3 regions of the Bacillus sp. C1 genome follow, and region 1 is predicted to be linked to each of the others. Evidence: riboswitches for the same ligand, from Rfam matches in the RefSeq annotation. Region 1 holds a riboswitch; each other region holds the start of a gene.
What was found. A riboswitch is a leader RNA that binds a small molecule or an ion and turns the genes downstream of it on or off. The one in region 1 is predicted to bind thiamine pyrophosphate.

Region 1 (4,239 bases):
GTGAAAATTTGAACACCAAAAAAGATATAAGGCTATATAAAGGGATTTATTATAGTGTTTTTTTTCCGTTCGTTTTTGGGTGTGCATGTTTAGTTACATGGCCGGATAGTATATTATATGTTATTTCCGGTTTGCTTTTAAACTTTTTGTTAGCTGTACTTTCTTATATATTTAAGTGCGAGAAGTATTTAGGTTGGCGAATTTATTTTGGTATTATTCAGTTTGATTTATCTTGCATATTTACTTTGATGGCAACGTGGTATAAATGGGGAAGTATGTGGGAAATTGGTGTTGGAATGGTAGGGTGTTTTCTGATATGTAAAATAATAGGTTATAAATTCCGGGAAACTATTTTAAAAGAAGCAATAAATCCTAAAACAGCAGTTGGAAAAATTATTTATGGATTAGGTTTTTTAGGGGGGGGAACTGCGGGGTTTGTAGGACATTTTTTAAATACAGAGCTGCAGGGAAGATATGGAGAACATGTAGGCGGTGGAATTGTATTAGGAATATTATCGGTGGGACTTTTATTACTCTCAATGTTTTTTCAAGCTACACATTATAAAATTGATCATCCGAATTTTGATGATTTTGGAAAGGGAAATCAAAAATTGAATGGGTTTTAATTTAGGGAGGGAGAAATTTGATTAAATAAACAAGCACAAACTTTATTCAGAAAAAGTTTGTGCTTTTTGTTCGTTAAAACATAATTGAAATTAAGAGCATGCCAATCCCAATGGCAGAAATTGTTGCGACTAGGCCAGGGATCATAAAGCTATGATTTAATACATATTTACCAATACGTGTCGTTCCTGTACGGTCAAAGTTGATCGCAGCCACAATTGTTCCGTAGTTTGGAATGAAGAAATAACCGTTTACGGCAGGGAACATGGCAATAAGAAGTGCTGGCGAGATGCCAAGTGATAATCCAAGTGGCATTAAAGCACGTACTGTTGCAGCTTGGCTATATAGTAAAATGGATAGAATAAATAGCGCAATAGCGAATAACCACGGTGCACTTGTTACTAAATGTTGGATTGATCCTTGAATCATATTCAAGTTTCCATTAAAGAATGTGTCTCCCATCCAAGCGATACCGAAAATAGCCACAACAGCTGTAGCACCAGCTTTAAAGACGTTTCCAGATACTATACTTTCTACATTTGGCTTACAGAAAATAATAATAAGAGCAGCGATCGTTAGCATGACCATTTCAATTGTATTCGGCATTGAAAGACGAACTAATTTTCCATCGACGATCCATCCTGGACGAAGTGCTTCAAATGAACCAAGAAGAACAACAAAAAGAGTTGCGAATAAGAAGAGAATAACGGATAATTTAGCGCCCTTTGCACCAACAAACTCTTTCTTTTCTTCCAATTTTGGAATCATGCCTTCTTTTAAACGTTGTAAGTATTCGGGGTCTTCATTTAGCTCTTTACCCATTTTGCTTGCAACGAAAGCAGCTAGCATACAAGCGATAAATGTAGAAGGAATACTTACTTTTAGAATATCTAATAATGTAATTTTATAATCAGCTACCATTGCTAACAGTGCGACAGTTGCGGCCGAGATTGGACTTGCCGTAATGGCTTGTTGCGAAGCGATTACAGCGATTGACATTGGACGTTCTGGTCGAATTCCTGATTCACGCGAGACTTCTGCGATAACGGGAAGTACTGAATAGGCAACATGTCCAGTTCCAGCACACAATGTAAATATATATGTCACAATAGGAGCGAAAAATGTAATCCGTTTCGGGTTTTTACGAAGTGCGTTCTCTGCAAGATGAACAAGATAGTCCATTCCTCCTGCAGCTTGCAAAGCACCGGCAGCCGTAATAACTGCTAAAATCATTAGCATAACGTCGATAGGAGGGGCGGTAGGTTGTAGGTGGAAGACAAATACGAGGATTGCCATACCAACACCACCCATAACTCCTAGACCTACTCCGCCAAGGCGTGCACCGATAAAAATGCAGAGTAGTAAGGTAAGAAATTGTAGCCAAAACATAATAAACTACCTCCAAAATTCATATGGTAAGATAATTTTGAATAATTTAATTTCTGGGATGATTATTAAATTAAACAAATAAAAACTGTATATATAAGCCTTTTTTATTATATAACACGTAAAAAGTTACATTCACTATATTTTGTGAAATTATTTCAAGAAAATTAAATGTAAAGTGATGGGATAAATATGATAAAAAGACTACGGATTTGTTTGAAAAAATAAAACATGCTACAATGAAAACGAATTAAGACCGGGGAGCCAAGTGGCTGAGAGGATGTAAGTAAGCATCGACCCTCAACCTGATCTGGATAATGCCAGCGTAGGGAGTTACTTAAAGTTATGTAAGCAGATGTTATCATATAATAATTTGCATGCAAGGCTTTCCTACGTATTTTGTAGGAAAGCCTTTTCTTTTTCAAAAACATATTTTGTAAGGGGGATTTTAATATGTCACAACAAGTTACAATTTCATTTTCAGTCGTACCACAAGCAAAAACGAAAGATGTATATACAGTTGTTGATAGAGCAATTGAAGTTGTACAACAATCGGGAGTTCGTTATGAAGTAGGAGCGATGGAAACAACACTAGAAGGAGAATTAGATGTGCTTTTAGATGTCATTAAGCGTGCGCAACAAGCTTGCGTCGATGCTGGAGCGGAAGAGGTTATTACTTCTATTAAAATTCACTATCGCCCAAGTACAGGTGTAACGATTGATGAGAAAGTTTGGAAGTACCGTGATGAATATGAAAAACCAGAAACGATCTAGCATAACAATTACAACAATTTGGCTGATCCTTCTCATTGTCATATGGGAAGGAGCGGTTTCATTATTTCAAGTTGAACAGTGGATTTTGCCGAAACCTTCTGCAATTGTACAGGAACTAATTGGAATGAAGGATTTATTATTACCAAATACGATACAAACATTGCAAGAGGTTGTCATTGGCTTATTTTTTGCGATTGTACTTGGAACGAGTATTGCAATTATTATGGATGTTATTCCGTTATTCCGCATTTTAATTAATCCATTACTCGTTATTTCACAAACCATTCCGATTGTCGTGTTAGCCCCTTTATTTATTATTTGGTTTGGATATGGGATGCTTCCGAAAGTGATGGTTGTTATTCTTGTTTGTTTCTTTCCGATTGCACTTAGTATTTTAGAAGGTTTTCAAACGGTAGATAAAAACATGCTCAAGTTATTACAAACAATGCGTGCAACGAAATGGCAAATCTATCAAAAGGTGAAATTCCCCGCTATTCTTCCATACTTTTTCTCTGGATTGAAAATTGCTGTTACATATAGCGTGATGGGAGCGATTATTGGGGAATGGCTTGGAGCGAGTGAAGGTTTAGGTGTCATGCTTACACGTGCAACGAAATCCTTTTTAACAGCTCGTGTATTTGGTATTGCAGCAATTATTGTTATGGTGACCTTGTTCTTGTATTTTATCGTAGAATGTATGGCAAGACTAACAGCACCTTGGATATACAGAAAGGACGACAGAAAATGAAAAAAGGTCTAAAAGTAATGCTAGCTGCAATACTAGCAGCTGGTGTTGTTGGTTGTAATGCAGCGAAGAAAGAAGAGAGTACAGATAAAGGGAAAAAAGTAAAAGTTGTTTTAGACTGGTTCCCAAATACAAACCATACTGGTTTATATGTAGCAAAAACGAAAGACTACTATAAAAAACAAGGTTTAGACGTAGAAATTATTCAGCCAGGTGATAATGTTACAGCGGAGCAAATGATTGCTTCAGGAAAAGCAGATTTTGGCATAAGTGCTCAAGAAAACGTAACATCAGCTCGTGTTGAAGGAATTCCAGTTGTTTCAGTTGGAGCAATTATTCAACATAATACATCAGCATTTGCATCACTAAAAAAAGATAATATTACTTCTCCGAAAGATTTTGAAGGGAAGCGTTATGGAGGCTGGGGAACACCAGCAGAAGAAGCGACGTTAAAAACAATTATGGATAAGCATCAAGCAGATTTTAGTAAAGTAGAAAAAATTGTTCTTGGACAAACAGACTTCTTTAAATCAATTGGCCGTGATGCAGATTTTGAATGGATTTATTATGGTTGGGATGGCATTGAAGCAAAACGCCAAGGAAAAGAATTAAATACAATTATGGTAAAAGATTTAGATCCGGCATTAGATTTTTATAGTCCAGTCATTATTACGAGTGAAAAACATACGAAAAATGATAAAGATTTTGTG
Region 2 (4,239 bases), on a different contig from region 1:
ACATCTTGGATTGTACGAGCTGGTCCTCCCATCACAATTGCCCCAGCGATATTTTGATTTTGGTCTTTTTCAATCATTTTCGGAACCATCATTCCACCTTGGCTATGACCAAGGATATAAATTTGATTCTTGTCTATCATAGGTTCATTTTGAAGAAAACGAGTGGTAAGAAGTGCATCGTCCGTTGTCTCTTTATCAACTGTATAAAAAGGGCTTAATTGTGTTTTCAAGCCATGTTCATACGTTCGTTTATTATAGCGAAGAACAGCAATTCCTTTCGAAGCAAGCCCTTCAGCTAAATCGCGAAAAGGTTTTAAAGCAAACGCAGTTTCATCCTGATCGCTTGCTCCAGATCCTTGAACAAGAATAACTGCTGGGAAAGGGCCCTTTCCTTTCGGAACAGACAATGTTCCTGGTAGTGGAAACGCGCCACTTCCGACCACTACTTCTTTTTCAACAAACGATTCAGGCTTACTATATGATGGACGTTCTGCAACAGGACTAAACGACATACTAAGTTGAAAATCATCTACTTTTCCAGATGGGTCTAATTTAATTAGTAAAGGTACAGTAAATTGTTCAAAAACTAGTCCCACTTCTACATTTGTATGTACAGAATTCGTCTCTTTTTGTTTCACTTCCCCAATACCAATAAAGGAACCTGCTTCTAATTGCAGCGGTAATCCCTCCCAATATCCTTCCAATCCCTTTTCGGATAGTACCTTCTGTAAAGATCGAGAAGTTAAGTCAAATGCAGCTTTATAATTTTCATTGTGCATATTACGGATAAATGTAAGAGTAGTAGATATAACAGGATTTTCATCATCAACATTGTCTATTTCTTTTATATTTGTGTTTGTTTCCTTTAATGTCGAAATAAATCGGTAGCTGAACGGATTATTATATGTATCTGGATAAAAACTTGTTTTTAATACATCCGTATTCCTATCCTCATATAAACTTGCGAAATTTTTAGGTAAAATTACTTCCTCCGCATATGAAATAGAAGGAATACTTATCGCACAAATGGCACTAACGAGTAAAATTTTATTCCCTATTCGTTTTCTCGTTCTCATATTTATTAGTTCCTTTCCAAAATTAATTTTTTCAACATACATCCCAATTCATGCAATCCGAATGAATATTGTAAAAGAAATTAATAATCTCTTTTACAATCAACCCTAAACAAACTTCAACAAAAAATCTCTTCTTCCTCTTTTTTATTATATAAATTCTTTATAATATGTAATCGATTCATTACTAAAAATAACTGTTCTAAAACAGGGAGGGAATAACAAAAAAATGACTAAACTAAGTTAGTCATTTTTTATACTCTTACCTGCATGATGAGCGACATATCTTTTACTTATAAACTTACATCTTCTACTTGTTTTTTCACTGGCCATTCTTCTAACGTGTAAGCCATCTCCCAAAATGAATATTCGTATTGACTGCTAATTACAAAATGCTGTTTCATCCGCTTACGGTCAACTTCTGTTACCGTTTCCGCAATCGCATCTAGTCTAGCAATTTGCTCCTCTACTAAAGTACGGAACCAGTCAGATCCGTATGCTGAAATCCATTCTTGGTAAATTGGCTCTTCAGGTTTACATTCTTTGAGTTTCTCGCCGATTTCATAATAAAGCCAATAGCACGGTAAAATCGCCGCAATCACATCCCCGATATGCCCTTCATATGCAGCGCGATACATATGTGATGTATACGCATAAGCGGTTGGAGCAGGAATGAATGATTTTTTTTCTTCTTCCGTAATTCCTAATTTTTTCGCGAAATTCTCATGTAGTGATAATTCAGCTTGATATGTATTTTGCGCATGATGTGCCATACGAGCTGTTGTTTCTAATTCAGTAGCTTTTGCCGCTCCTAACGATTGTACTCTTGCAAAATGACTTAAATAATATGAATCTTGCAAAACATAATAACGGAAACTAGCTAAATCTAATGTTCCTTCTCCTAGTTTTGTCACAAATGGATGGTTAAAACTTGCTTCCCAAATCGGATTAACTTCTTTACGTAATAATTGTGAAAATGACATAATAGACCCTCCAATAAACATTTGTAATAGAAAAAAATAAAACGAGTTTCTTAACTAAACTACTAGGATCCACTCAAATAAGTGTGTAAAATAAAAAAGCTTTCTTTACACATACGTAAAGAAAGCGGACTGGACATCATTAATATTTTAAAAATATTATCTTCTGTCACTTCCACTTCCCTACGCTAGTATTACCCAGATCAGGTCCTAAGGGTTTCAAAGGTATTCTTTGGTCTCAGCCGGTAAAAGGCCCCCCTAGTGGATAGATATAAACTATTTATTTCATATTAATCATAACATATTTTAGAGTACCATCAAATATGATTAATAAATTTAGCACTAATATACATACACAACTACTTTTCATCACACATCTTTCCGATACAAATTAATTAAATCTTTCAAAGCTGCCGCTGCTGCTCCTCTTGGACTTGAAGCTCCCCCGGTTGAAGTAACTTTCCCCATTGTGTCGGTATGAAAAGTAATTCCTTTTTCCGTCCCATTTACATGCGCTAGTGGGTGCCCTTTCTCTATTTCACGCGGATATACTTCAAGTTTAAGATTTCCTAAGTGATCTTTATATGCTTTCGCAATTAGTTTTAGAGATTTACCATGTTCTTTTGCTTTCTCTATATCTTGTTTTGTAACACCTTCTATCCCATTTACACATACGTAATCAAGGGCGTATTCCGACTGAAATAGACTATTCGCTAGCAATAATAGTTTACAAGCACTATCCATTCCACTTACATCTAATGATGGATTTGTTTCGGCGATTCCTTTTTGCTGTGCTTGATGTAACGCTTCTTCGAATGTTACATCTTCTTCGTACATCTTTGTAAGAATATAATTTGTTGTTCCATTTAAAATGCCTTCTATACTTTTAATTTGGCACCCTGCTAAACTATATTGTCCAATATCTAATGTAGGGAGTGCGGCAGCAGTTGCTCCGCTATAACAAATACGTACGTTTGCGAGTTTTGCTTTTTCTTTTATTTCTTTCCATGCGTTAACAAGTGCTCCTTTCGAAATAGCTACTACATCCATCTGATTTTCAATTGCTGTCTGCATGTATGTTTTTCCTGGTTCCCCAGTTTGAAGATTAGTTGGTGTTGATTCAATGAATACAGTACCAAGAGGAAATTTTTCATTTTTATCAAGCGGATAGTGTTCCGTATACTTCTCTAATGCATAAGAACCAGTACCATAAGTTAATAAATTTTCAATATGTAAACCCTCTTCATTATACAGGCTGACTGCCCTTCCAATAATCCCAGTAAAAATTAGTTCGATTCCGTATACCTCTTTTATATATGAAGATTTCTCAAATACTAATTTCAAAAATTCTTTTCCAACAGTTCCATATCCAGACATCACTACGTTAACTCTCATATCATCACCTCAAATTATTATGCTATTTTAATATTAACTCCATTATACTCCGAATGTATGATACGATTCACGAAGTAAAACTCCCTCAGAAGAACTTGAGGGAGTTATTACATTTCCATATCAATATGAATCCAGTTATTCTGGTAAATTTGATAATTTTCTAGCAATATCTCGATAAAACGCATTAATATCAGAAAACCCTAATGCATCCGATACACTTAATCCCACCATATCAAGGTGATCCCAGTTTTGCTTTGTCTCAATATGATTCCATTTTCCGCGCTCTGGTGTACCACTACTATTTATAACTACATCAGTAGAAGGTCCTACCATGGAATTTGTATTTACTACACCGTCATTTTGCCACCAAGATGACTCAATAAATGGCCGATTTTGTTCATACCTTGCGTATGATCCTAAGAAAATCGCATTCCCCATTAATGTTTTATTCATGGTAATGTGCGGGAAATGAAGCCCTGTTAAAGGCGCTGCCTGTGTTGCATGTCCACTGTAAGAGAAATAATAAACATCTGGTTGCGCTTTTACCCAATCATTCAATTCTTTCGCTCCATCTGTACTTAAATCCCATTGGCTTATATCTTTCCCATCTTTCAAAATAGAACTATTTAACACACGGTTTGCATATTGATAAAATGATTCTCCCGCTTTCTTTTTCATTCCCCATTGATCCAATTTAAAATCATATAATGATAGATTATTATTTTCTCCAATTCCGGCAGTTGCGACTAATAATTGCTTTACAGCTGGCAAAAGTAAACTCCCATCTGCAA
Region 3 (4,239 bases), on a different contig from region 1:
AATTCCTGCATCTACTTTTTCACCGTAAGAAAGAATGAACGGCTTCTTCTCTTTCTCCCCACTCTCATGAAGAGTAGCAAGTAACTTGTCGCATCCTTTTCCACTTCTTGCGACAACAGGAACAACTGTTACACCTAATATTTCCGACAATTTTTTCACATTAATAACGATTCCACGCTGCTTCGCTACATCAATCATATTTAAACCGATAGAAACTGTTTTACCAAATTCCAGTAGTTGCAGTGTTAAATGCATATTACGTTCAAATTGAGAAGAGTCTACAATATTTAGCATATGATGAAATTCTTCTGTTAATAGAAAGTTTGTCACAACACCTTCATCACGAGATACAGGGTTTAAATCATATACACCTGGTAAATCGATTAATGTACCTTGCTTACCCTTTAATTTACCAACTTTCTTTTCTACCGTTACCCCGCTCCAGTTCCCTACATATTCATAAGAACCTGTTAGCGCATTAAACAATGATGTTTTCCCTGTATTCGGGTTCCCTAATAACGCAACCTTATTCACGCTAATTCCACCTTTATCATTTTCGCGTCACAATGACGAATGCTAATAAGTTGCCCGCGGCACTCTAATGTACATGGACCTTTGAACATCGCTTTTTGTTTCATACGAAGTTCACTCCCCTCTGAAAGGCCGAACGCAGCTAATCTACGCTTTAATAACTTATCTAGTGACTGGATGTTTTTCACTACTACTTTCTCACCTATTTGAATATCAACTAAACTCATAATCTCCCCCCCAAAAAAGAGAATGATAATTATTTTCAGAAGGATTATATCATATCCTATTTATGAAGTACTATATCTTTTTTTTTATATTTATTAACAGTTTCGGACAATTATATTCAAATAGTTTTTTACACTATATAACCATTTGAAATATTTCAACATGCAAGTCACTACTATGAAGAAAAAAGGCTCTAATCGCTTCTATCCTTGCTCAAAATTTCTCTTTAAGCTCAAAAAATTTATGTATATATAAGGTTCATCACCATAAGTTGGGAATGAGACATATAGAGAAGGGGTACACTCCATTCCAAGTGGACGCTTTCCGTCCTTGTATTAAAAATGAATCATTTTCCAAAAATCCCCCCATGTTACGGTGATGAACCTATACCTATATAAATCCATTTTGATTTTTCGACACATAACCCGCTGCTGTGGAGAACAAAAAGTGCTCTACACTCTTGTTTCAACTTGGCATGGGGCAGGAAGAGGGGCTGACCGCTTCTATGCATGCCGGATGCTCTCTCCCACCTAAAAAGAATGGTTTGATGTTAGTTTTTCAATTTGTATTTATATATAAACGCCATTTGCCATTCTCATCCATTTCAATTACAATAAACCTAGCAAATAAAGAATCTCGTTATCACAGGGGGAGCCTCGTTGCTGAGAGGGAACACTTCGTTCCGACCCTTAGAACCTGTTAGTTAATGCTAACGTAGGAATTGTGCAAACGTCGAAATACATATAGCTCCTCATTTTCTATTTACGTATTTCCTATCTCCCTATGGTAATTTATTCTTTTTTTGTGCAACTTACATTTAGGGGGAATGACAACATGCGTAACACCAATTTACAAGCGATGATTGAAGCGGCTATCCTTGCAGCCTTTGCCTTGATCATCGACATTTTACCACTCTCAATTAAACTTCCAACAGGTGGTTCCATTTCATTTGCTATGATTCCTATTTTTATAATTGCATACCGCTGGGGATTTAAAACGGCTTTCTTAGGTGGATTAATCTGGGGACTACTACAAATCGTAGTCGGAGATGCGTATATTTTAACGCCTATACAAGCATTTATTGAATACTTTATTGCCTTTGCTTTTATCGGTTTTGCTGGTTTATTCTACCGCCCGATTCAGAAAGCACTTGCGAATACCCAATATTCTTCTGACGAACAACAAGGCATTGGTAGCCGTAAAGAAAAACCAATAGAAAAGAATAGCCAAGGAAAAAAGGCACTTGCTTACATTATCCTTGCTACATTTGTCGGCAGCTTAGCACGTTATTTCTGTCACTTTATTGCCGGTGTTATCTTTTTTGGACAATACGCACCGAAAGGACAATCAGCTTTCCTTTATTCATTAATTGTTAACGGCAGTACGATGCTTGCTTCATTTGCATTATGTACAGTATTACTCTTGCTTCTCTTTACAACTTCACCACGCTTATTTAAAAGCACAAGTGTATATAATACAAACACAAAAAAGAAGAGTGCCTAAATAGGTGCTCTTCTTTTTTGTAACTAACTCTTGATGGAGCATAAAAAATGGTGAATGAAATTTTATCCCGCATTAACGGGCAGTAAGACTCCCACCTCAAAATACAGCAAAAGCAAAAAAGTTAGGTGGGAGAGCAACTGCCCGTAAAAGCCCGATTCGTGAGGGCTAATAATCAGTGGGGGATGAAGACCCCCTCCACTGATTAAAGTTTCACTTTATCAGCGATTTTTCAAATATATCAACTGTTTCTCACAATATATCGGTCGCAACTTTGAATATATCAGCGATTCGACAAAGGATATCGACAAGCCAACAAAAAACGACAAAAAACACAAGAGCCCCTAGCTCCTGTTTTCCCTTCTTTCATTTTGCATCAACGGCAATTAACTTCGCTTCAATAATATATCGATTTGGCGCATCCCCTATATAATTGAATGGATAACAAGTCGTAAGTGTTAATGTTGATGCTTCTTTTTTTACAATCACTGTGCGATCATCTGCGCTTGTAATCCACTTTCTTTTAATTTCATACGTATACATTTTATGATCGTATTCAACAATGAGCGTATCCTTTTCTTTCAGTTCTCCTAACTCTGTAAATACAGTATCACGATGACCACTCAGTACCGTGTGCCCTCCTTCAGATGGAGCTGTTGTAATATCACTAACAAACATACCAACACCTTTTTTTAAAGTCGTATCATTTGTCCCCCAGTATATAGAGAACTTCTTCTTTATTTTTGGAATACTTAATAGCGCTACTTTTTCACCTTCTTGATATTGCATTTGCGAAGAAGGTATTTGAGAATTTACAAGTGTTTTAATGGAATACCCCTTTGATTTTATCTTTTCAAAATGCTGCACTTCTTCTGCTGTTAACTCTTGTGCTGCACTTTTTCCTTTATACCATTCAAAAGAATAATACCCTCCTATAAGAACACCAAGTATCATGAAAACAAGTCCAATACGATTTACAACTCTCACTTTTAATCCCTCCATGCAAAAAATGGTAGGAGAATCCTACCATTTTTAATATGTGAAGTTATCCTATTCTTTATAGACAAATTAAAAATTCATTTGTTATTTTATTTTTACGGCAAGTATCCAAACAATGATCTTAACGCTACAAAGCATGTACTTACTATCTCCAAATAGCTATATAGCTAAACATAAAAAAAGTATTGCAGATTTCTCTACAATACTTTTTAGTGTCTCAGTATTCACTTATTACTTTCCTGTTACTCTAGAATAGGAGGGTCTGGAGCGATACCCATTTGTCTTGACTCAGTTTTCCTAAATTGGTTAGTGACGTTACACTTACGACGTTGAATACTCCATGCCTGTAAAGGATTTGTGAAAATGACTCTTCGCTCTTCATTAGGGGTCTCTTCTTCAAATTTACAACTTTCGCTCCATTTACACCACTTCATTGTAAACTTGGAAGAAGAATGATCGCTTTCTCGATCAAACAAATACGAAAAACTCATATCTCCAGCTAACGTAACTGTATTACTAGCTGATAACAAAGCGATGGTCATCCAACGTCTCTCCATTCCCTCCTACCCCATTTCACAGTGCCTAAAGCTTATTTTACCTAAAATGTGCTTGCCTTTTACCTTACACCTATAAGTCTATCTAAAAAACGACTACGCAACTATCGATTTTTCTTACAAATCACCTTACATTTTTGTAAGAAACAAAAAAACCTCCATCTCAACGAATGAAGGTTTTCAATCACTTTTCATCTATATATTTTTTCATATCATCTAATCCGGCTTCATACAGTTGCAGCATCATTCCGTGCGAAATTGCTCCAAGAACTAAAGTCATTCCAATCAGTGAAATACGAATAGCAGGAATATCAATTAAGTAAGCTAACATACCAATAACAATGGTTAAAAGTAATGCTTTTATAAATGTCATACTTGTATATTGTTTCTTTTTCATAATCCTCATCCTTTTGGAAGCGTTTTCTTGATA

Region 2: it holds a riboswitch for thiamine pyrophosphate, as region 1 does, so the genes downstream of both, tenA (thiaminase II) here and ACX5JI_RS16610 (MTH1187 family thiamine-binding protein) in region 1, are expected to answer to the same signal.
Region 3: it holds a riboswitch for thiamine pyrophosphate, as region 1 does, so the genes downstream of both, thiT (energy-coupled thiamine transporter ThiT) here and ACX5JI_RS16610 (MTH1187 family thiamine-binding protein) in region 1, are expected to answer to the same signal.

What each region holds. Positions count from the first base shown of each region.
Region 1 covers NZ_JBTMZT010000005.1:109,856-114,094, forward strand. Annotated here, with positions in the region: gene ACX5JI_RS16600 (hypothetical protein) at 276-626, shown strand; gene ACX5JI_RS16605 (anaerobic C4-dicarboxylate transporter family protein) at 700-2,013, opposite strand; TPP riboswitch at 2,258-2,359, shown strand; gene ACX5JI_RS16610 (MTH1187 family thiamine-binding protein) at 2,464-2,784, shown strand; gene ACX5JI_RS16615 (ABC transporter permease) at 2,756-3,532, shown strand; gene ACX5JI_RS16620 (ABC transporter substrate-binding protein) at 3,529-4,239, shown strand, end outside.
Region 2 covers NZ_JBTMZT010000010.1:3,114-7,352, forward strand. Annotated here, with positions in the region: gene ACX5JI_RS20555 (alpha/beta hydrolase) at 1-1,076, opposite strand, end outside; gene tenA (thiaminase II) at 1,367-2,056, opposite strand; TPP riboswitch at 2,217-2,323, opposite strand; gene ACX5JI_RS20565 (homoserine dehydrogenase) at 2,423-3,448, opposite strand; gene ACX5JI_RS20570 (esterase/lipase family protein) at 3,584-4,239, opposite strand, start outside.
Region 3 covers NZ_JBTMZT010000016.1:47,871-52,109, reverse strand. Annotated here, with positions in the region: gene feoB (ferrous iron transport protein B) at 1-534, opposite strand, end outside; gene ACX5JI_RS24285 (FeoA family protein) at 531-758, opposite strand; TPP riboswitch at 1,394-1,495, shown strand; gene thiT (energy-coupled thiamine transporter ThiT) at 1,591-2,259, shown strand; gene srtD (class D sortase, LPxTATN-specific) at 2,623-3,243, opposite strand; gene ACX5JI_RS24270 (hypothetical protein) at 3,498-3,812, opposite strand; gene ACX5JI_RS24265 (hypothetical protein) at 3,994-4,206, opposite strand.